DNA from 4 places in the Streptomyces odontomachicola genome. Region 3 is predicted to be linked to each of the others. Evidence: riboswitches for the same ligand, from Rfam matches in the RefSeq annotation. Region 3 holds a riboswitch; each other region holds the start of a gene.
What was found. Region 3 has a riboswitch for cyclic di-AMP ahead of ABEE00_RS19400 (LysM peptidoglycan-binding domain-containing protein). Riboswitches for the same ligand answer to the same signal wherever they lie in the genome.

Region 1 (5,693 bases), on a different contig from region 3:
GTGGGTGCCGGCGCCGGCCTGTTCCGTGGGGTCGGCGGGGTACGACATGGGCCTGCTCCTCTTGATCGCGCACGCGGTACGGATGCGGAAGCTACCTGTACGTACGTGAACTGACCAGAGTTGTGGGGCCCGTGAACTCCGCGAACTCACCCGGACCCTGTCTTCGCCGTGCTCACGCGGGGCGCACGGCCCCCGCGAACGGCATCTCGTCCACCGGTGCTGACCGGACGGCGGTGCCGGGGCGCGGGGCGTGGATCATCGTGCCGTTCCCGGTGTAGATGCCCACGTGGCTGACGCTGTCGTAGAAGAACACCAGGTCGCCTGGGGCGAGTTGGGAGCGCGGGACTCGGGTGCCCGCGTCGATCTGGGCGTAGGTGGTGCGCGGCAGCGACACTCCGGCGGCCCGCCAGGCGGCCTGGGTGAGCCCGGAGCAGTCGTAGGAGTCGGGACCCGTCGCGCCCCAGACGTACGGCTTGCCCAGGGCGGCGCGGGCGAACGCCAGGGCCTGCGCGGCGCGTCCGGACGCCTTGCCCAGCGCCTCGCGGCCCGCGGCGCCGCCCGGGGCCCGGCTGGTGTGGGAGGCGTGGGTGCCGGCGGAGTCGTCGCCGGAGCGGGGGAGGGGATCGCCGAGTACGCGGGCCCGTTCGTCCGGAGGGAGGCGGTCGAGGAGCCGGTCGGCGGCCTCGGCCTTGTTGCGGGCCGTGCGCTTGTGGGCGCGCGCGGCGGCCGAGGCGTGCCGGAGTGAACGTTCCGTCTCCGCGGCCTCCTCGCGTACCTGGCGCGCTGACCTGGCCTGTTCGGTGATCTGGCGTACGGCGTCCGACTGGCGGACGCCGGCGCGTTCGGTGACGGCGGCGCGGTCGAGGTAGTCCGAGGGGGAGGAGGAGAGGACGAGTTGCAGTGCGGGGTCGAGGCCGCCGTTCCGGTACTGCGCGGTGGCGAAGGAACCCAGTTCGTCGCGGGCCGAGTTGAGCCGGGACTGCCGTCGCGCCGACTCGTCGCGCAGGTCTTCCAGATGGTGTCTGGCCTGGTCGGCGCGTTCCTGGGCGCCGTTGGAGCGTTCGGCTGCCCGTTCGGCCTCGCGGTGCAGCGCGTCGGAGCGGGACTTGATCTGCTCGGCCGACGGGCGGGGCGCGGCGTGCCCTGAGCCCTCGTACGCGGTGGCGGTGGCCGTGCCGGCGATCGCGAGCGTGAGGACGGCGCGGGCCGCGTTCCCGGACAGCGCGCGTGCGGCGCCTGCGGGAAGCGGCAGCGAGAGGGAGCGGGGGAGGGGAGCGGGGAGCGGTACGGAGAACGGGGCCCGCGGCCTGCGGTGAGGGTGCGGGCGTGAGCCCTGTGTCGGGTGGGGTTCGAAGCGGTGCCGGGGAGCCGAGGGGAGAGCGGAGGGAGAAGAGGAGCGAGGGGAGAAAGAGCGGGGAGAGGTCTTTCGGTGGGAGGCCATGTGCGGCCGTCACTCCCTTGAGTGCTGAGCGGCGCCGGTGCGGCGCCGGTGCGGCGCCGGGCGTCGTACGGCCCGCGAGGGGAACCGGCGGCGGCCGCCACAGGGGGAATGCGGCCGCCGCCGGTTCTCGGCGGGGGCGGCCGGCGGTCCCGAGGGGCGGGGCCGGCCACCTGGCGAGGACGCTAGCCGCGCGGCCCGAGCCGTCGTGCGGCGTTGACCGCGACTGACCGCATTCGTTCACGCGGGAGAGGCGGGCTCACGGCGCGGGCCGTGGAGCGACGCGTTCCGGTTGGGCCGCGACCGATGCGGGACATACGCCCACCCTGACCGACAGGTCGTGTTATGGCCCCGGATACCCTCCGGAGCCATGAACGTGCTCATCAACATCTTCGTCGCCCTGCACATCGTCGGTATCGCCGCCCTGCTCGGCGGCTTCTTCGCGCAGATGAAGTCGCTGCGCACGGGCGAGGCGCGGATCTCCCCCGGCATGCTGCACGGCGCGCTGACCATGCTGGTCACGGGCGCGGTGCTGGTCGGCCTCAACCAGGCCGAGAGCAACCCCGTGAACAACATCAAGATAGGGATCAAGCTGGCGCTGCTGGTGGTGGTCCTGATCCTGGTCTACGTGAAACGCGACGAGGAGAAGGTGCCGTCCTCCGTGCTCGGCACGATCGGCGCGCTGACCACGGCGAACATCTTCATCGCCGTCCTGTGGACCTGAGCGGGGCTTGAGTCCGGCGTAGCGGAAGCAGAAGCGGAGGCCGGAGGAGTGCGGTACGGGTCCGCCCGCCGGGGTGCGGCGGGGCGGGCCCGTACCGGATCTTCCGGCCGGCGCGGAGGCCCGGGCGGCGGTGCGCCGCGGCCCGCCGTCAGCCCGGCCGCACCGCCGAGTGGAACGGCATGTAGTTGATCGACTCGTAGCGCACGTTGGCCCCCGGCTTGGGCGCGTGGATCATCTGGCCGCCGCCCGCGTAGATGCCCACATGGCTGATGTCGTCGTAGAAGAAGACCAAGTCACCGGGCTGGAGCTGGGACTTGGAGACCTTCGTGCCGATCTTCACCTGGTCCCAGGTGGTGCGCGGCAGCGATATGCCGGCCGACTTCCAGGCGTCCTGGGTGAGCCCGGAGCAGTCGTACGAGGACGGGCCCGTGGCGCCCCAGACGTAGGGCTTGCCGAGCTGCTGCTTGGCGAAGGCGATGACCTTCTCCGCCTTCGAGGACGCCGAGGAACCCCCGCCGGAACCCTCCTGCGAACCGGCCCCCGAGCCCGAGCCCGCGTCGGAACCGGAACCAGAACCGGAGCCGGAATCGGAACCGCCCTGGTGCTCGCGGCGCTCCTGCTCCCGCTTCTCCGCCTCGGCGGCCTTGCGCCGCGCCTCGGCCTCCTTCTTGCGCTCCAGCGCGTCGAGCCGGGCCTTCTCCTGCGCGGTCAGGCGGGACAGCAGCTTCCGCGCGTCCGCCAGCTTGCCCTGGACCTCCTGCTTGCTGTCCTTGAGCTTGCGCTGCGTCGAGGCCAGCGAGGAGAGCCGCTGCGTCGCCTCGGAGCGCTGCGAAGCGGCCGCGCGCTGCTGCTTCTCGTACTCGGCGACGGCCTCCTTCTGGCGGCCGGTCATCCTGTCCATCATGTGCTTCTGCTTGAAGAAGCCCTGCGGATCCTGGGTGAGCAGCAGCGTGGCGGTCTCCGAGATGCCGCCGGTGCGGTACTGCGCGGCCGCGTAGGTGCCGAGCGTGCGCCGCGCGTCGTTGAGCTTCTCGGTGCGCTGCGCGACCTGGTTGAGCGCGCCCTCCAGCTTCGAACGCTGGGAACGGGTGCGCTCCTTGGCCTCGTTGTACTTCTGGGTGGCGGACTCGGCCTGGTGGTAGAGCCGGTCCACCTGCCTCTGCACATCCTCGACAGGGGCTCTGCCGGTGTGGCCGCCGCTGCCCGCCCCGTCGTCGGAGGGTGCGGCCGAGGCGCCCTGGGAGAGGAGGGTGACGGAGGCGAAGGCGGCGGTGGTGACGCCTATGGCCCCGCGCTTCGTGCTGGCGGACTGAAGTATGCGGGTGCGCGGCTTGCGATGGGACGCCAAGGCCGGCGGCTCCTTCCGTGCTCCGCCTACCGGGTTAGCTGTCGGGTTCGGGCGTCGGAAGGCGGCCCTACGGTGCGCGTCAGCGCTCCGATTCACCCCTGCGGTACGTGCGTACGCGGTGGGTCCCCGGCTCCGGCGCGTGCGGCCGGACTCGGCGGGGGCGGCCCGTGCCGGCGCTTTCGCCGGCGAAGCGGTGCGGACTGCCCGCACGCACGGTAGCGAAGGCGTGTGGCTGATGTGAAGGGCGATGTGCGATACGTCCGTTATCTTTTCGTTGCCGAGTGCACACGGGGAGGTCACAGGGGTCGTACGGGGAGTTCACCGCGCCCTCGTCGAGCGGCCCGGAAATGCGCCCGGGGCGGGCCGGGAACGAATCGGGGGCCGCTGTTTCCAGGCCGGTTCCGGCGTACGGCGTCAGCCTGTCAGCGGTGGCGCCTAGACTCGGACGACGATGAGCAGCCTCTTCGACGACAGCTATCTCGCGCACCTCGAGCCCCCGGCCGAGGAGGAGCCGCCGCCTCCTCCGGATCCCGAGGGCCCCGAGCAGGCACCCGACGATCTCTTCGCGGGCGCCTTGGACGGCGGTGCCCGCGACCCGTGGTATCGCGACGGCGCCCCGCGCACCGTCGTGGACACCGCGGCGCTGTTGGAGGGGATGAACGAGCCGCAGCGCGACGCCGTGCTGCACACAGGATCGCCGCTGCTCATCGTCGCGGGCGCGGGCTCGGGCAAGACCCGTGTGCTGACCCACCGCATCGCGTATCTGCTCGGCGCCAGGGGCGTGCACCCGGGGCAGATCCTCGCGATCACCTTCACCAACAAGGCCGCGGGCGAGATGAAGGAGCGGGTCGAGGAGCTTGTCGGCCCGCGCGGGCAGGCGATGTGGGTGTCCACGTTCCACAGCGCGTGCGTGCGCATCCTGCGCCGCGAGTCGAAGAAGCTGGGCTTCACCTCGTCCTTCTCGATCTACGACGCGGCCGACTCGAAGCGGCTGATGGCCCTGGTCTGCCGCGATCTCGACCTCGACCCGAAGCGCTTCCCGCCGAAGTCCTTCAGCGCCAAGGTCTCCAACCTCAAGAACGAGCTGGTCGACGAGGAGGACTTCGCCGCGCAGGCCGCCGACGGCTTCGAGAAGACCCTCGCCGAGGCCTACGCGATGTACCAGGCACGGCTGCGCGAGGCCAACGCCCTGGACTTCGACGACATCATCATGACCACGGTGAATCTGCTGCGCGCCTTCCCTGACGTGGCCGAGCACTACAGGCGCCGCTTCCGGCATGTGCTCGTCGATGAGTACCAGGACACCAACCACGCCCAGTACGCCCTGGTCAGAGAGCTGGTCGGCGGCGGGGACGATCCGGCCGAGCTGTGCGTGGTCGGCGACGCGGACCAGTCGATCTACGCGTTCCGCGGCGCGACCATCCGCAACATCCTCCAGTTCGAGGAGGACTACCCGGACGCGACCACGATCCTCCTGGAGCAGAACTACCGCTCCACGCAGACCATCCTCAGCGCCGCCAACGCCGTCATCGAGCGCAATGAGAACCGCCGCCCCAAGAACCTGTGGACCCAGGCCGGTTCGGGCCGCGCGATCACCGGCTATGTGGCGGACACCGAGCACGACGAGGCGCAGTTCATCGCGGACGAGATCGACCGCCTCACCGACGCGGGGGAGGCCAAGCCCTCCGACGTCGCGATCTTCTACCGTACGAACGCCCAGTCCCGCGTCTTCGAAGAGGTGCTGATCCGCGTCGGCCTGCCGTACAAGGTGGTCGGCGGCGTCCGCTTCTACGAGCGGCGCGAGGTCCGCGACGTCCTGGCCTATCTGCGGGTGCTCGCCAACCCCGAGGACTCGGTCTCGATGCGCCGGATCCTCAATGTGCCCAAGCGCGGCATCGGCGACCGCGCCGAGGCCATGATCGAGGCGCTGGCCTCCCGCGAGAAGATCACCTTCCCGCAGGCGCTGCCCCGGGTGGACGAGGCGTACGGCATGGCCGCGCGCTCCGCGAACGCCGTCCGGCGCTTCAACGCGCTGATGGACGAGCTCCGTACGATCGTCGAGTCCGGCGCGGGACCCGCGACCGTGCTGGAGGCGGTGCTGGAGCAGACCGGCTATCTCGCCGAGCTGCAGGCCTCGACCGATCCGCAGGACGAGACCCGCATCGAGAACCTGCAGGAACTCG
Region 2 (5,693 bases), on a different contig from region 3:
GAGGGCCGTGAGGCCCCTCGGGGCACCGGAGGGACCGGCGCCGCCGGCCCTTCCCTCCCTGGCGGAGGCGGGCACGGGTGTGCGGCCGTCCCGTGCAAGACTGGTCCAGACAACCGTCACAGTCACACCAGCAGCAACCGAAGGGCAACACCATGGTTGAGCGCCGTGTCACCGTCGGCTGGGCCGAGGGCCTGCACGCCCGCCCCGCCTCGATCTTCTGCCGTGCCGCGAACGCCGCGGGCGTGCCGGTCACCGTGAAGAAGGGCGAGGACGGCAACCCCGTCAACGCCGCCTCCATGCTCGGCGTCCTCGGCCTCGGCGCCGAGGGCGGTGACGAGATCGTGCTGGCCTCGGAGTCGGACGACGCGGAGTCCGCGCTCGACCGCCTGGCGAAGCTGGTCGCCGAGGGTCTCGAGGAGCTCCCCGAGACCGTCTGAGCCGACCGCTCAGCGTCCGGGGCCGCACCCCCGGACGCGCCTTTCGCAGACGACCGGAGGGAATTCCCGCGCCGCACGCGGGAATTCCCTCCTGTTGCTTTTCGGCCCCTCTGTGCCGCGCTCTATACGACGGCTGTTAAATGCGGTCGCGTGCCGTGTTGACGGCAGGTTTCGTTTCGCTCACGGCGCTTTTCGGGGATGCCCTTTCCGTGGATTCGGCCCGCGGCCCTTTCGGGGACTCCGCGTACGGCCGCCCCGGGGGCTCAGCGTGCGGTCCGCGCAGCCGGTGCAGCGCGGCCGTGCGCTCGGTGTGCCGGGCCATCAGGGAACGGGCGCGCTCCGCGTCGCCGCGCGCCACCGCGTCCGTGAGCGCGCCGTACTCCTGCCAGGCCGCTGCCGTACGGGCCGGGGCCTCCACCGCGTACAGCCAGGCGATCTTGCGGCGGAGCTGGGTGAGCAGCGAGGTCAGGCCCGGGCTCCCTGTGGCCTGCGCCAGGGTCTCGTGGAACCACTGCTCCAGTGACCGCAGATCCGACAACTGCCCCTGGTCAAGCCGCTGTTGGCCGAGCCTGACCAGCCCGCTCAGCACCTTCAGGTGCGCGCCGCTGCGGCGCTGCGCCGCGCGGGCCGCGCCCAGCGGCTCCAGCAGCGCGCGCACCTCCAGCAGGTCGGCGGCCTCCCGCGCGGTGGGCTCGGCCACGCAGGCGCCGGCGTGCCTGCGGGTGCACACGAAGCCCTCCGACTCCAGGGTGCGCAGCGCCTCGCGCACCGGCACCCGGGACACGCCGTACCGCCGGGCCAGAGCGTCCTCGGTGAGCCGCGCGCCGGGCGGGAACGCCCCGCCGACGATGTCGTCGCGGATCGCCGAACAGACCGCGTGCGCGGAAATTCGCATGGCATGGACTGTATGGCAAGCGCGCGGGAATTCCGATGCGCCGAGGTCAATTCCCGTGAATACGGCGTGAAAACGGCCCCCGGCCGTCATGCGGTCGGGGGCCGTTTCTCAGCGAGTCGGACTCAGGGGCCGGTCTCGGAGACTCGGACTCAGAGGGAGACGCCCTTGCTGCGCATGTACGCGACCGGGTCGATGTCCGAGCCGTAGTCCGGTCCGGTGCGGATCTCGAAGTGCAGGTGCGGGCCCGTGGTGTTGCCGGTGTTGCCGGAGAGCGCGATCTGCTGACCCGCGCTCACGGTCTGGCCGACGGACACGCCGATGGACGACAGGTGGCCGTACTGGCTGTAGTGGCCGTCCTTGTGCTTGATCACGATGTTGTTGCCGTAGGCGCCGCCGTCGCCGGCCTCCACGACCTCGCCCGCGGCGACGGCGTTGACCTTGGTGCCCATGTCGGCGTGGAAGTCGACGCCGGTGTGGCTGCCGGACGACCACAGGCCGCTGGAGGACTGGTACGGGGTGGAGAGCTGCGGGTTGGCGACGGGCGCCATGTAGCCGCTGAGCTGCGCGCGCTTGGACTCGGCCGCGCGGGCGGAGCGCTCGCGCTCCTCGCGCTCCTTCTTCGCCTTCTCGGCCGCGGCCTTGCGCTTGGCCTCCTCGGCCTTCTTCTTGGCCTCCTTGGCCTTCTCCTTGGCCTCGGCTGCGGCCTTCTTCGCCGCGGCCTCGACCTCGGCCTTCTCGGCGGCGGTCTGCTGCGCGTCGGCCTGGTGCGCGACGGTGTCGGCGACGGAGCCGTCCAGGTCGATGGCCCGGGTCAGCCCGGTGTCGTCGGGGGAGGGCGAGCCGGCGTCGGCGAGCGCGGGCGAGGCGACGGCGCCGACGACGCCGACGGCGGCTATGCCCGCGATGCCTGCGGCGCCGGAGGAGACCCTGCGGCGGGTGCGGCTGGGCGCACGGTGCTTCCCGGTGGCACGGATGAACGCCATGAGTCGGCGCGACTCCTTTCCTTCCTTCTCGCCTACCGGGTTAGCTGACGGGTTCGGAGCAGGAAGGTCTCCTACGGTCGCCACCGCTCGCGCGAAGGCGGCCGATTCACCCCAAGGGACGTGTGGGTCCCCGGCTCCCCTGGCTCGCGCCGTACGGGGACTCGGCGATGGCTCTCCGTCGGCCGCGGGCGCGGTCACTTCTGACGAGGAGCGGCACCGAAGCTAAACGGGCCATCAACGGACCACCAAGCCGATCCGGGTTTTTGTTGGCCTTGCCACACCCACCACCCGGGCACCACGGGCCATTTCGGGCATAACGCCGGACATGGCGGACATTCAGCTCAGGAGGGGTCAGGTTTCGGCACGCGAACGGCAGGGGCCAGGCACGAAAGCGGCCGTGAACGAACACAGGATCACCACAGGCGCGGCACGCGAAGGGGCCGGGGGCGACTGCTTCCGCCCCCGGCCCCTTCTGGCCGAGCCATCCGAATTGCCCGCTATGCGCCTTTCGGTGCGCCGCGTACGGGATCCCGTACGGCCTCAGCCCCCGGTGACCACCGTGACCTCGCCGATGCCCAACTCGCGCACGGGCTCCGCGATCTGCGACGCGTCGCCGACCAGGATCGTGACCAGGCGGTCGGCCGGGAAGGCGTTCACCGCGGCCGCCGTGGCCTCGACCGTGCCGGTCTCGGCGAGGCGGGCGTAAAGCTGCCCCTGGTAGTCGTCGGGGAGGTGCTGCTCGACCTGGTCGGCCAGGGTGTCGGCGACGGCCGCCGCCGTCTCGTACTTGAGCGGCGCGACGCCCACCAGATTCTGCACGGCGACGTCGCGCTCCTCGTCGGTGAGCCCGCCCTCGGCGAGGGTGCGCAGCACCTTCCACAGGTCGGCGAGCGCCGGGCCCGTCACGTCCGTGGCCACCGAGCCCGAGACGGACAGCAGCGCCGCGCCGCCCGCGCCGTCCTCGGTGGAGCGCAGCACGAGGCCCGAGGCGCGCACCCCGTAGGTGTAGCCCTTCTCCTCGCGCAGCACCCGGTCGAGCCGCGACGTGAGCGTGCCGCCCAGGCAGTAGGTGCCCAGCACCTGCGCGGGCCAGGCGCTGTCGTGCCGGTCCGGGCCGATGCGCCCGATCCTGAGCTGGGTCTGCACGGCGCCGGGCCGGTCCACGATGACGACACGGCCCCTGTCGTCCGCCGTCACCGGGGGCACAGGGAGCGGCTCGGCCGAGGAACCGGTCCAGGCGCCGAGGGTGTCGGCGAGCGCCGCGTCCAGGTCGGTGCCCTCCAGGTCGCCGACGACCACGGCGGTCGCGGTGGCCGGGCGTACGTGGGCCTCGTAGAAGGCGCGCACGGCGGCGGCGTCGATCCGCGCGACGGTCTCCTCGGTGCCCTGCCGGGGCCGGGACATCCGGGACTCGGCGGGGAACAGCTCCTTGGAGAGCTCCTTGGCCGCGCGGCGCGCCGGGTTGGCCAGCTCGTGCGGGATCTCGTCCAGGCGGTTGGCGACGAGGCGCTCGACCTCGCCGTCGGGGAACGCGGGCGCGCGCAGCGCGTCGGCGAGCAGCCCGAGCGCCTTGGGCAGCCGGGAGGCCGGGACCTCCAGGGAGACCCGGACGCCGGGGTGGTCCGCGTACGCGTCGAGGGTGGCGCCGCAGCGCTCCAGCTCGGCGGCGAACTCCTCGGCGTCGTGCTTGTCCGTGCCCTCGGAGAAGGCCCGCGCCATGATCGTCGCGACGCCGTCCAGGCCCTCGGGCTCGGCGTCCAGCGGCGCCTGGAGGCAGATCTCGACGGCCACGACCTGCTGGCCAGGGCGGTGGCAGCGGAGCACGGTCAGGCCGTTGGGCAGCGTGCCGCGCTCCGGGGCGGGGAACGCCCAGGGCTTCGGCTGACCGCCGCGCGGCTGCGGGTGGAAGGTCATCTCCGGGGTGGGCGCTTCGGCGTCGCTCACTGGCCGTGCTCCTCGTTCTCGTCGGCCTCGGTCTCTTCGGCCTCGTCGGCGGCTTCGGCGGTCGGTTCGTACACCAGCGAGGCGCGGTTGTCGGGGCGCAGCCTGGCAGCGGCGACCGCCTGCACCTCGTCTGCGGTGATGTCCAGGACGCGGGAGACCGCGCCGAGGGCGAGCTGCGGGTCGCCGAACAGGACGGCGTACCGGCACAGTTCGTCGGCGCGGCCGCCGACGGTCGCGAGCCTGTCCAGCCACTCGCGCTCCAACTGGGCCTGGGCGCGCTCCATTTCCTCCGGGGTCGGGCCCTCCTCCGCGAACCGGCGCAGCTCGTCGTCGACGGCCGCCTCGATCGCGGACACCTCGACCCCGCCGGACGCCTTCACGTCCAGGAAGCCGAGCGAGGGCGCGCCGGCAAGACGCAGCAGCCCGAACCCGGCGCCGACCGCGAGCCGGTCGCGGCGCACCAGGCGGTTGTGCAGCCGGGAGGACTCGCCGCCGCCGAGCACCGTGAGCGCCAGGTCGGCCGCGTCGCCCTCGCGGGTGCCGTCGTGCGGCAGCCGGTAACCGGACATCAGGGCGCGCGCCGGGACGTCCTCCTCGACGACCTCGCGCTGCTCGGCGCCCAGGGTCTCGGGCAGCGAGCCGTCCCGCGGCGGGTGCTTGCCCTCGTGGCCGGGGATGCTGCCGAAGTACTTCTCCGCCCAGGCGAGCGTCTGCTCCGGGTCGATGTCGCCGACGATGGAGAGCACCGCGTTGTTGGGCGCGTAATACGTACGGAAGAAGGCGCGGGCGTCCTCGAGCGAGGCGGCGTCCAGGTCGGCCATCGAGCCGATGGGCGTGTGGTGGTACGGATGGCCCTCGGGGTAGACCATCGCGGCCAGCTTCTCGAAGGCGGTGCCGTAGGGCACGTTGTCGTACCGCTGGCGGCGCTCGTTCTTGACCACGTCCCGCTGGTTCTCCAGCGACTCGTCGTCGAGTGCGGTCAGCAGCGAACCCATCCGGTCCGCCTCCAGCCACAGCGCGAGCTCCAGCTCGTGGGCCGGCATGGTCTCGAAGTAGTTGGTGCGCTCGAAGCTCGTGGTGCCGTTCAGCGAGCCGCCGGCGCCCTGCACCAGCTCGAAGTGCCCGTTGCCCTTGACCTGCGCCGAGCCCTGGAACATCAGGTGCTCGAAGAGGTGGGCCAGGCCGGTGCGGCCCGCGGCCTCGTGGCGGGAGCCGACGTCGTACCACAGGCAGACCGCGGCGACGGGCGTCAGGTGGTCCTCGGAGAGCACCACCCGCAGTCCGTTGGCCAGCCTGTGCTCGGTCGCTGTCAGCCCGCCGGTGGCAGGCGGGGGCGTGGCCGTGTGACCCATGGGCGTGCAGTCCCTTCGCTCGCGGGAGTTGGTGGTCGTCTGGCGTCAGGCGATCCTGTCACTGTATGCAACCGCGCCGACA
Region 3 (5,693 bases):
GGTGCTCGCGGCGGGTGTGCGGGATGTTGAGCACCTTGGCGACGACGAACAGCGCGACGATGCCGACCGGCACGTTGACCAGGAAGACCCAGCGCCATCCTGTGATGCCCAGCAGGCTGTCCTGCCCGGCGAGCGCGCCGCCGATGAGCGGTCCGGCCACGCTGGATGTGGCGAAGGTGCCGAGCATGTAGCCCTGGTAGCGGGCCCGTTCACGCGGCGGGACGATGTCGCCGATGATCGCGAGGGCCAGCGACATCAGGCCGCCGGCGCCGATGCCCTGCACCGCGCGGAAGACCGCGAGTTCGGTCATCGAGGTGGAGAACGTGCAGAGCACCGAGCCCACGATGAAGATGCTGATCGCGGTGAGGAAGTACGGCTTGCGCCCGTAGAGGTCGGAGAGCTTGCCGTACAGCGGCGTCGCGATCGTCGAGGTGATCAGGTACGCGGTGGTCGCCCACGCCTGCTGGCTGAGGCCGTGCAGGTCGTCGGCGATCGTACGGATCGAGGTGCTGACGATGGTCTGGTCGAGCGCCGCCAGGAACATCCCCAGCATCAGCCCGCTGAGGATGGTCAGGATCTGCCGGTGACTGAGGACCCCTGGTCCCCCGGTCGGCGCCGACCCCGATATGTCAGGGGATTTCGTCGTGCTCACTCTGATATGTCCTTCTGCTTCATGGTCACGGCGCGGTCCAGGTCGTCCCGGTCCTGTCCCTGTGTCCCGTTCTGCTGCTCCTGCTCCTGCTGACCGGACCTGGGAGCGGGCGCGGCCGCCGGCGGGTGCCCGGTGTGCCGGTGCCACCCCTCCTCCAGGTCGTCGTTGAGGCGGCCCATCAGCCGTACGAGGTCGTCCCGGTCCTTCGCCGACCAGGTCTCCAGCACCTCGGCGAGCTCCGCGTCCCGCTGGCGCCGGTACTCCTCGTACGTCGCGCGTCCCGCCTCGGTCGCGCGCAGCAGGGTGCCGCGGCGGTCCTCCTGCGCGCGGTAGCGCTCCACCAGCCCGCGCTCCACCAGCGAGCGCACCTGGCGGCTCACGGTCGAGAGGTCGAGCAGCGCGTCGGCGGCCAGGTCGGTCGCCCTGCGGTCGCCCTGCACGACGAGCTTGGCCAGCAGCACGCGGTCCGCCGCGCTCGCGTCCGTCCTGGCGCTCTGCCGCCAGGCGGTGACCAGCCGCGCGAACCGCACGACCTGCGTGCCGAGCCCGGCCGCCGCCTCGTCGAGACCGGCCGAGCGCCCCGGCGCCGCGGGGCCCGGTGCGGCGCCCGCCTCTCCCCCTGCGCCCCCTGCGGTGGGGCCTTCGCCCGCCGCCTTTACCTGTACGTGAATCTCCGTTGCCCTTTTCATAAAGTTGCTTGTGGCTACCAAGTCGGAGTGTCCACGATGTTGCTTGTATTCAGCAAGTTGGTTTTCCGGGTGACCGGGCGGAGCGGAAGGATCCGCATTCGCGGTGTTCGTCCGGTCGCCTCAAGTGGCTTGTGGCGTACGTGAGTTGACGGTTGCACGAGGGTATTGCTGGGGCGACAGCGCCGTTACCTTCGGGTAGCGCGTGTGCCGACCACGGGAGTCCCGATGCGTGTCACCCCCCATGCACGACCGCTCTTCTCCGCCCTGTCCGCCGTCGCGGCGGCCGCGCTGCTCGCCCCGCCGGGGGTGGCGTACGCGGAGGACAGCGCGGGAACCACTGCGTCCGCGGACAAGGTGAGCCCTGCTGCGAGCGCGCCGGCGAAGGGCTCCCCCGCGCCCCGCTGGAGCACCCAGGGCCGCTGGCTCACCGACGAGCGAGGCCGGGTCGTGCTCACCCAGGGCGTGAACGAGGTCGAGAAGAACCCGCCGCACGCCCCCGACGCCGTGGGCTTCGGCGAGGACGACGCGGCCTTCCTCCAGCGCGAGGGGTTCACGACCGTGCGGCTGGGGGTGATCTGGGCGGCGGTGGAGCCGCGGCCCGGCGCGTACGACGACGCCTATCTGGCGCGGATCAGGAAGACGGTCGAGATGCTGCACCGGCACGGCATCTCGGCGCTGCTCGACTTCCACCAGGACATGGTCAACCCGCGCTTCCAGGGCAACGGGTGGCCGGACTGGGCGGTGCTCGACAAGGGCGCGCCCAATCTCGTCAAGGCCGGATTCCCCGCCAACTACTTCCTCAACGCGGGGGTGAAGAACTCCTACGACAGCTTCTACGAGAACCGCCCGGCCTCCGACGGCAAGGGCATCGCGGACCACTACACGGACGCGTGGGCGCATGTCGCTCAGCAATTCCGGGGAACGCGCGGGGTGATGGGCTTCGACCTGTTCAACGAGCCCTTCCCCGGGAACCGTTTCCTGGGCTGTCTGCTGCCCACCGGGTGCAAGGAGCAGGACGCGCGGCTGTCGGCGGTGCAGCAGAAGGCGGTGGACGCGATCCGGCGGGTGGATGCGCGGACGACCGTCTATTACGAGCCGATGCAGTTCTTCAACATCGGGATACCGACCCGGGTCTCGCTCAAGGGCCGCAATCTGGCGATGTCCTTCCACGATTACTGCACTTCGCAGGCCGTTCTGCACAACTACTTCGGCTGCAAGGGCCCGGACGCGGCCGTCTTCGCCAACGCGGAGAAGCAGTCGCGCGCACACCAACAGGGGCTGCTGCTCACCGAATTCGGCGCCATCACGGCCGAGGATGTACTGCGTTCCCAGACCGACCTGGCGATGAAGAACAAGGTCGGCTACCAATACTGGGCCTACACCGGAAACGACCCGACCACCGCGGGCCCCGGCGACGAACAGGCCCTGGTCTTCAACACCAAGCGCCCGCCCCGCGACGGCAATGTCGACTGGAAGAAGCTCGACGCCGTGTCGGTCCCGCATCCCGACCGGGTGGCCGGGATTCCGCGAGATTACGGCTACGACCGCGAGGCGCGCGCCTTCGACCTGCGCTATACGCCGGAGAAGGCGGGCGGCGGCGCCTTCGGGGACGGCTCGGTGACCACGGTCCGGATTCCCGCGCACAGTTATCCGGAGGGATATCGCGTACGGGCCGAGGGTGCGCGGGTGACCTCCGGGCCTGACGCGCGGACGCTGCGGCTGGAGCTGAAGCCGGGCGCGGAGGAGGTACGGGTGTCGGTCCGGCCGACGGACGGCTGAGCGGCGGGAGTTGTCAGCCGTACGGGGTACGTGAAGGGGGCGTACGTGGAGGTGGCGTACGCGGAACGGGCGTACGTGGAGGAGCGCCCGTGGAGGGGCGGGCTCAGCCGTTGCGGAGGCCCGCCCTGCGCCTCTCCCTCGCCTCCCTCGCCTCCCATTCGGCGCGGGTCATCGCGTACTCGACATCGCCCTGCTCAGAGCCCTCGATCGGGTCGGGCCAGTCGCCGAAGCTGGTGCGCACGAAGCGCAGGCCGGCCTTTTCCATGACCCGGCGCGAGGCGGTGTTGACGGTCATCGTGTGGGCCGTCACCCGCCGGACGCCGAGCTCGGTGAAGCCCCTGCGGAGCAGGGCGCGGGCGCCCTCGGTCGCGTAGCCGCGGCCCCAGACGGCGCGGCGCAGCCGGTAGCCGAGCTCGACCTCGTACGGCTCCGCCTCCCACAGCGGGCGGAACTCGAACCAGCCGAGGAACTCCCGCGTGGCCCGCTCCCGCGCCGCCCAGTAGCCCACCGTGCCCGGTCCTGCACCCAGGCCGGGGTGGCGGCGGAGCATGCGCGGGAGGTCCTGGGTACGCAGGGTCTCGCGGGGTGTGGGCCTGCCGCCGTTGAGGTAGCGCATCACGGCCGGGTCGGCGTCGAGCTCGGTCAGGCGGTCCAGATCGTCCGGGGTGAGCGGGCACATGAGCAGCCGCTCGGTCTCCCAAGGGGTGTGCATGGGCCGATACTTGGGGCTGCGGAGCGCGTTGGCAACCGGTTTGCGGCGCCGAGAAAAGTTCCGAATTTCCAGGATTTCCCTTTTCGGGTGACGGTTGCGGTCGACGGCAGTGATTCGCGTCACCTTTTCCGCGCGGATGGATCTTTCCTCGGGGTGAGTCCGGGCCCATTTCCCTATCCCGGGCGATGAGTTGACGCACCGTCCAGCATTCCCCTTCTTCTCCGGCAGGGAATCCCGGAAAGGAATACGGGGGTTGTTCGGGGTCGCCTTTCCTGCCTACGTTCGGCTCGACCCCCGGGCGGAGCGCCGAATCCTGCCGCCGTCCGGACAACACACCCGTGCACTTTCGGCAGGAGCGGGGGAACCGCGCAGGCCGCCGTTGCGGAATTCCGGAACGGCTCGGGGTGAAGCCGCACAGCACGCAGCGGCCGGGCCTCTCCAGCCCGAACCCGACAGCTCACCCCGCAGGCGTCACCGGAGAGGAAAGCACCATGGCCGCTCAAGGCAAGCACCGCCGTCCGAAGTCCGCTTCCCGTCGCCTGCACAAGGGGTTTGTCGCCGTGAACACAGGGGGCGCCGCCCTCGTTCTGCCCGCGGTCGGAGCGGGCGCCGCCCACGCCGCGCCCGCCGAAAAGCCCGCGGCGGCGGAGCGGACCGGCGCCTCGAACTCGGGCGACGGCTCCAGCGCCTCCCAGACCTATTCGGTGGCTCCCGGGGATTCCCTCCACAAGATCGCGGAAAGGTTCTCCGTCGACGGCGGCTGGAAGAAGCTCTACGAGGAGAACCGGGACGCCGTGGGCGCCGATCCCTCGATGATCCTTCCGGGCACGAAGCTGACGGTCGGAGCGAACTCGGGAGGGGCGAACTCGGGCGGAGAGTCCCGGAGTTCCGGCCCCGCGCCGTCGCCGCAGGGAAGCGCGAATGCGCAGCAGAGTGCGTACTCCGACAACCTCGACGGGTGGATCAGGGAATCCCTCGACATCATGAAGCAGCACGGAATTCCCGGCAGCTACGAGGGAATTCACCGCAACATCATGAGGGAGTCCGGCGGCGACCCGCGCGCCACGAACGGCTACGACTCCAACGCCGCAGCCGGCACGCCATCCCAGGGCCTCCTCCAGGTGATCGCCCCCACTTTCGCCGCCAACCACGTCCCGGGAACGTCCCAGGACCCCTTCGACCCGGTCGCCAACATCACCGCGGCATGCAATTACGCGGCGAAGCAGTACGGGTCGATCGACAACGTGTCGGGGGCGTACTGAGGGGTTCGGTCCCGCACCCTGCTGTGTCCGGTGGCCGCACGGCCACCGGACACAGCGCTGCGTGCAGACCCGGGCCACGCCGCGACCCACACCCCGGCCGGCCCGCTTGCACTTCCCTCCCCCGCTCTTGGACTTTCGTGCCGTGCGGGACCCCTGGGGTTGACGGGGTTGTGGAGGGGTCGGAGTCTGAGCTTTGGGCTTTGTGTCCGATTGCCGGTTCTCTTGTGGAGGCAGTTTGTCCGCCGCCAGAACTCCCGCCGCGCTCCTCTCCCTCGCCCTCCTGGCCGCCGCCCCGCCCGCGCTCGCCTCGGACCGGCCCGCCGCCGACCGTCAACCCGCCGAGCACCGCGCCTCTGACCAGCGGCCCGCCGGTCAGCACGCCGATCCCCGTCCGCTGCCGGTCGTTTCGCCCACGCCGCAGCAGCTCAGCCGTACGGGGCCCGGCCTCCCCCTCCCGCACAAGATCCGGGTCGTGACCGGCAAGGACACCGATCCGGCCGCGCAGCGGCTGCTCACCACGGTGCTGCGCGGCAGCGGCGTACGCGTCGAAGAGGCCCGTGCCGCCGCGCCGGGACGGGTGAACCTCCTGCTCGGCGCGG
Region 4 (5,693 bases), on a different contig from region 3:
AGGGCCGGGCTCGGGGTCAGGGCCGGGCTCGGGGTCAGGGTCGCGCACGGAGGGGTCGGGTCAGGGTCCCGGTTCGCGTGATGTCAGGGTTCGGACGATCTCGGTGACGGCGGGGACGTCCTGTTCGACCCACGCCACGTCGAAGGCGTCCTCGGGGGTCAGCCAGCGCAGCTCGTCGTGATCCTGGAGGGGCTTGGGTTCGCCCTCGATCAGCCTCGCGCGCCACACCTGGAGCACCAACCCGGGCCTCTGCAGCGGCCATTCGCCGGGTACACGCTCCACCGGCTCCGTCTCGACGCCCAGCTCCTCGCGGAGCTCCCGTACCAGCGCGTCCTCGGCCGCCTCACCCGGCTCGACCTTCCCGCCGGGCAACTCCCAGCGCCCCGCCAACTCCGGTGGTGCGGTGCGTCTGGCGGCCAGCAGACGCCCGTGCGCACACACCGCTCCGCCGACCACGACCTGCCGCTCTGCCTCCTGGACCATGCGGGCAGCCTAGGCCGAGGCCGCGGCGCACCGCCCGCCGCATCCTTCCGTACGATCAGTCCCGTAACCCTCCCGAGAGGAGACTTCGTGGACGCCGCCGCCTTGTCGAGGATGCTCGGCCGGTACGACCTGGGTGTGCTCGTCACGCTCAAGCGGGACGGCCGGCCGCAGTTGTCGAACGTCAATTACCTCTACTCGCCGCAGAAGCGCCTCATCCGCGTGTCCATCACCGCGGGCCGCGCCAAAGCGCGCAACCTCTCCCGTGATCCCCGGGCCAGTTTCTATGTGACCAGCAAGGACGGCTGGTCGTGGGCCGTCGCCGAGGGGAACGCCGAGCTGTCGCCCATCGCCGCCGACCCCAACGACGCGACGGTGGACGAACTCGTCGAGATATACAGCCTGATCCGCGGCGACCACCCGGACTGGGACGAGTACCGGAACGCCATGGTGAACGACCGGCGGCTCGTCGTACGGCTCAACGTGGAGCGGGTGTACGGGCACATCCAGCGCCGATAGACACAGCACCTGAGGGGCGCCGTACGGGTCTTCCGTACGGCGCCCCTCAGGTGGCCGGACCACTAGGTGATCAGCCCTAGGTGACGACCCCTTACGCGGACGCCTCCGTGAGCTTCGCCAGCTCGTCCTCCGTCAGCACCGTGCCGCCCACCGCCATCAGCGCGGGAAGCTGGTCGACCTTGCGGGCGCTGGCGATCGGCGCGGTGACCGTCGGCTGGGCGGCGAGCCAGGCGAGGGCGATGGTCGCGGCCGACGCGTCGTGGGCGCGTGCCACCTCGTCCAGCGCGCGGAGCACCCGCTGGCCGCGCTCGGAGGCGAGGTAGTCGGCGACGCGGGAGGCGCGCGCGCCCTCGGGCTCCGTGCCGGGGCGGTACTTGCCGGTGAGGAAGCCCGAGGCCAGCGCGTAGTACGGCATGACGCCCAGGCCCTCGCGCGCCGCGATGCGCTCGAGCTCGCCCTCGTACGTGTCGCGGGACATCAGGTTGTAGTGCGGCTGGAGGCCCACATAGCGGGCCAGGCCCTCGCGCGCGCTGAAGTCCAGGGACTCCTGGAGGCGCGCGGGGCTGATGTTGGAGGCGGCGATCTCGCGGACCTTGCCCTCCTTGACCAGCGCGTCGAGCGCGGTGAGGAACTCCGACACCTCGACGCTCTCGTCGTCGTAGTGCGTGTAGTAGAGATCGATGCGGTCGGTGCGCAGCCGGCGCAGGGAGTCCTCGACCGCGGCCTTGATCGTCGTCGCGGCGAGGCCGTTGTTCGGCGCCAGCGCGCCGACCTTGGTGGCGATGACGACCTGGTCGCGCACGGAACTGCCGCGCTCCGCCAGCCACTTGCCGATCACGGTCTCGGACTCGCCGCCCGCGTTGCCGTCCACCCAGGCCGAGTAGACGTCGGCGGTGTCGATGAAGTTGCCGCCGGCGGCGAGGTACGCGTCCAGCACGGCGAAGGAGGCGGACTCGTCGGCGGTCCAGCCGAAGACGTTGCCGCCGAGCGAGAGGGGGGAGACGGCGAGCGTGCCGAGGGGGCGCCGGTCTTCCATGGAGTGAGGGGAAGGGGTGTTCCGGGTGGTGTCAGCCATGGCGTAGACCGTAACTCCGCCGCTTCCGCCCGGCACGGACATTTCCCTGCGGACAAGCCCCGTAAGGGGAGGCCGGACGCCGAGGCCAGGGCCCGAAGCCAAGGCCACTAGGGGTCTCGTAAGGGGAGGGCGGAGCCCCTAGGGATCCCGTACGGGGAGGGGCCGGCGGCCCTGGTGTCGGGGGGTGAGCCACCAGGACCGCCGGGGTCTTCCGTACGGATGCGTACGGATGCGTGCGGAGGGGAGAGGGGGCAGGGGAGGCCCCCGTTCGCCGCCGCCCCGTCCCCTCCTGCTGTGCGCGCCGTGGAGGCGACAGGTCGGATGGTGCGCTGACCGGTCGGACCGCCCGGCAGTCCGAGGCGGCGGCGTGGATGTGAGCGGAACGTTCCGAAGCGGGAGGCGGGCGGGGTGGGGAGGCCGTCCCTTACGGGGCCGGCCCCGTAAGGGACACCGCGCGGCGCCTCCTCAGACGCTGAGCCCCTTGCCCCGGAGCCACGCCAGCGGGTCGATCGCGTCGCCCCCGCCGGGGTGCACCTCCACGTGCAGGTGCGGGCCCGAGGAGTTGCCGGTGGAACCGACCCTGCCGATGACGTCGCCGGTGCCGACCTTCTCGCCGGCCGACTTGTTCATCGAGGACAGGTGGCAGAACCACAGCTCCGTACCGTCGTCCAGCTGCAGCACGATGCGGTAGCCGAACGAACCGGCCCAGCCCGCCTCCTTGATCGTGCCGGAGTGGATGGCCTTCACCGGAGTACCCGTAGGGGACGCGAAGTCCTGCCCCGTGTGGGTGGACTGCCACATGCCGCCGGAGGCGCCGAAGCCCTCGGAGAGCGTGTAGTTGGAGACCGGCAGCGTGAAGGAGCGGGCCAGCTTGGCGAGCCGCTCGGCCTCCGCCTTCCGCTTCTTCTCCGCCTCGATCTTGGCCTTCTTCTCGGCCTCGGCCTTGCGCTCCGCCGCGGCGTTGGCCTTCGCCTTCTCCGCCGCCGCGTGCGCCGCCTGCTGCGCCGCGGCCTCGCGGGCCTTGGAGTCGGCGTCGTTCTGCTGCTGTTCGGCCTGCGCGAGTATCCGGGCGCGCAGCGCCTCGCCCGCGTCGGTGCGGCCCTGCTGCGCGTCGCCGTCGGTGATCCCGGCCTGGCTCAGGGGCGCGCCCGCGAGCACCGAGTCGTCGGCGGACTCGTCCGCCAGCAGGCGGCCGACGCCGGGCAGCTCCTTGGCGTCCGGGATCTTCTCGGCGGCCGAGGCGAGGTCGGGCATCGAAATGGGCGCCGGCGCGCGGTCCTTGGCGGTGGCCATGCCGCCGGCGCCGACCGCGGCGATCACGCCGACGCCGAGCACCGCGCCGCTGCGGGCCATGCCGCCGCCGCGCTGCTTGCCGACCCTGTGCCGTCCCCTTACGGGGCGCAGGGACTCCTCGGTCGGGTTCCACTCGCCCAGCGGGCCGCCGTCGCCCGGCTGTTCGTCGGAACCGTACGCCGCGACGGGTATCTCGGCGGTCTCGGCCGCGGGGAAGAAGGTGGTGGCGGGCCCGTAGGGGTCGGCCATGCTGCCGTACTCGTCGTACCTGCTCCGGGGCCGGTCGTACGCGGCGGCCTGCGCGTACGGTGCGCCGCCGGTCTCCGGCGGGGCCTCGGGGGCATGCCTGTTGGACGCCACGGGGGGCGTTCTCCTTTCCTTCCTTCTCGCCTACCGGGTTAGCTGACGGGTTCGGAGCAGGAAGGTCTCCTACGGGTGCCTCGTGGGAGAAGGCACCCGATTCACCCCGGACCTCCCGTACGGCCCCTAGGGGTCGGACGGTGAGGAACCCTCCTCGGGCGACCGTGTGGACGGCCGTCGAGCAGGGGTGGTTCCCCGGTTCCCTCGGTGCTGCCTATCGAGTTGTGGCTCGTGATGGAGCACGTACGGGATTCGGCGACGGCGCACGGTGCCGTCTCTCGTGACGGCAGTGACGACCGCGCTGCGTTATCGAACGTTAATAGAGTCGGTGGCTTTATTCCAAGCCGTTCCGGTGATTTTGTAGTCGCCGTCGCCCCGCAGTTTCCGCCCAGCGGAGGGCAATTGGGGCGCTGAATCACCCGTTTTGAGCCATGCGATCGCCGAGAGTGACCAACGCGGGCCGCGATCGCGGCGGTTGAGGAACGGTCACGGCGCCCGGCGGCCTTCACGTGCTCCTCACGATTTTGCTTCTCGAACGTGATCATGGACCGGCCGCGCCCCGGACCGTCACCCCTGGTCAGACCCCGTACCCCTAGGGGCTCCGTCTCCGCTAGGAGCTCCGCTTCCCCTAGGGGCTCCCTCTCCCCTAGGGACTCCGTCTCCCTTGGGGACCCCGTCCCCCTCAGGGGCTTCGCCCCCGGGCGCCCCACTCCTGGGCAGCCGTCCGAAGGCCGCCGCGCTGCCTCCGGCGAAACCCGTACGGGGCTTCTCGTGCAGCACGGAACCGGAGCGCCGCGCCACGAGCAGCGCCAGGTCGTCGGTGGTGCCGCCGCCCCCGGTGTACGCGAGCACGTCCGCCATCACGGCGTCGAGCAGCGAGTCGGCGGTGTCGAAGCGCAGGCCGGCGAGGCGTTCGGCCGGCTCGTAGAAGGAACCGTCGAGATGCGATCTGGCCTCGGACAACCCGTCGGTGTAGAGCAGCAGTTGCGAGCCCACGGAGAAGGTGACCTCGTCGGCGCGGTCGGGCCACACCCCGAGCTCCGGCATGCCCAGCGGCAGCGCGTACCCGGTCGGATCCAGGCTCCGCACCGTCCCGTCGCCCTCGATCAGCAGCGGCGGAGGGTGGCCGCGGTTCACGATGCGCAGCGTGTCCGGGCGGTCGGCCGGCACCTCGGCCAGCACCGCGGTGGTGAAGCCCTCGAACTGGTCGAGCCCCCGCCGCCGTTCGCCCTCCCTGTGCAGCGCCCACTCGAGACGCGCGGTGAGACCCTCGAGGGTCCACTCCTGCTCGGCCGCCTCGCGGAAGGCGCCGAGCACGATGACCACGGCCTCCACCGCGCCCATTCCCTTGCCCCTGACATCGCCGACCAGCATCCGCGTCCCGTAGGGGGTCTCCTGGACCGCGTACAGGTCGCCGCCGATCCGCGCGTCCGTCTGGGCGGCCTGGTACCGGGCGCCGAACTCCAGCGCCCCGATCCGGGAAGGCGGCAGCGGCAGCACCGCGCGCTGCGCCGCCTCGGCGATGCCGCGCGCCGAGGCGAGCTCCGCGTCCCCGCGGCGCAGCGCGCGGTTGATGCCCAGCGCGAGCACGGCGACGGTGACGATGGTCAAGGTCCGCATCGCGTCGCCGAGCGGGCTCTGGTCGCCGTCCAGGGCCAGCAGCGCGCCGAAGAACACCGAGGCCAGCACCCCGATGACGGCCGTGCAGCGCTGCGTGCAGAACGGCGCGGCCACCAGCGGAGCCGCGGAGAAGAAGGGCCCACCGGTCATCTCGGGGGCCGGGAAGAACACCCGGCACAGCACCCCGAGCGCCAGCAGGAGCGCCGGAATCCACCGCGCGAACCACGGGGCATTCCGCCCTATGACGGGCACGTTCTTCCGCACCGGACGGCTTCCTCTCCTGCTGTGCTGCTGCGCTCGGGCACCGTCCCAATCTGGCCGCTCGCCTACGGGTCGGCCACTCGGC

Region 1: it holds a riboswitch for cyclic di-AMP, as region 3 does, so the genes downstream of both, ABEE00_RS33495 (C40 family peptidase) here and ABEE00_RS19400 (LysM peptidoglycan-binding domain-containing protein) in region 3, are expected to answer to the same signal.
Region 2: it holds a riboswitch for cyclic di-AMP, as region 3 does, so the genes downstream of both, ABEE00_RS15885 (M23 family metallopeptidase) here and ABEE00_RS19400 (LysM peptidoglycan-binding domain-containing protein) in region 3, are expected to answer to the same signal.
Region 4: it holds a riboswitch for cyclic di-AMP, as region 3 does, so the genes downstream of both, ABEE00_RS32285 (M23 family metallopeptidase) here and ABEE00_RS19400 (LysM peptidoglycan-binding domain-containing protein) in region 3, are expected to answer to the same signal.

The regions. Positions count from the first base shown of each region.
Region 1 is NZ_JBCFOK010000026.1:77,406-83,098, reverse strand. Features, by position in the region: gene ABEE00_RS33510 (class II aldolase/adducin family protein) at 1-48, opposite strand, end outside; gene ABEE00_RS33505 (C40 family peptidase) at 173-1,441, opposite strand; gene ABEE00_RS33500 (hypothetical protein) at 1,809-2,162, shown strand; gene ABEE00_RS33495 (C40 family peptidase) at 2,311-3,510, opposite strand; cyclic di-AMP (ydaO/yuaA leader) riboswitch at 3,534-3,667, opposite strand; gene pcrA (DNA helicase PcrA) at 3,962-5,693, shown strand, end outside.
Region 2 is NZ_JBCFOK010000007.1:315,199-320,891, forward strand. Features, by position in the region: gene ABEE00_RS15875 (HPr family phosphocarrier protein) at 153-437, shown strand; gene ABEE00_RS15880 (GntR family transcriptional regulator) at 574-1,332, opposite strand; gene ABEE00_RS15885 (M23 family metallopeptidase) at 1,482-2,315, opposite strand; cyclic di-AMP (ydaO/yuaA leader) riboswitch at 2,331-2,492, opposite strand; gene ABEE00_RS15890 (M16 family metallopeptidase) at 2,856-4,229, opposite strand; gene ABEE00_RS15895 (M16 family metallopeptidase) at 4,256-5,611, opposite strand.
Region 3 is NZ_JBCFOK010000010.1:45,766-51,458, reverse strand. Features, by position in the region: gene ABEE00_RS19420 (MFS transporter) at 1-652, opposite strand, end outside; gene ABEE00_RS19415 (MarR family winged helix-turn-helix transcriptional regulator) at 649-1,341, opposite strand; gene ABEE00_RS19410 (cellulase family glycosylhydrolase) at 1,567-3,120, shown strand; gene ABEE00_RS19405 (GNAT family N-acetyltransferase) at 3,224-3,832, opposite strand; cyclic di-AMP (ydaO/yuaA leader) riboswitch at 4,160-4,319, shown strand; gene ABEE00_RS19400 (LysM peptidoglycan-binding domain-containing protein) at 4,324-5,094, shown strand; gene ABEE00_RS19395 (glycoside hydrolase family 84 protein) at 5,330-5,693, shown strand, end outside.
Region 4 is NZ_JBCFOK010000023.1:77,159-82,851, reverse strand. Features, by position in the region: gene ABEE00_RS32300 ((deoxy)nucleoside triphosphate pyrophosphohydrolase) at 61-483, opposite strand; gene ABEE00_RS32295 (PPOX class F420-dependent oxidoreductase) at 595-999, shown strand; gene ABEE00_RS32290 (aldo/keto reductase) at 1,091-2,035, opposite strand; gene ABEE00_RS32285 (M23 family metallopeptidase) at 2,540-3,727, opposite strand; cyclic di-AMP (ydaO/yuaA leader) riboswitch at 3,741-3,967, opposite strand; gene ABEE00_RS32280 (PP2C family protein-serine/threonine phosphatase) at 4,295-5,611, opposite strand.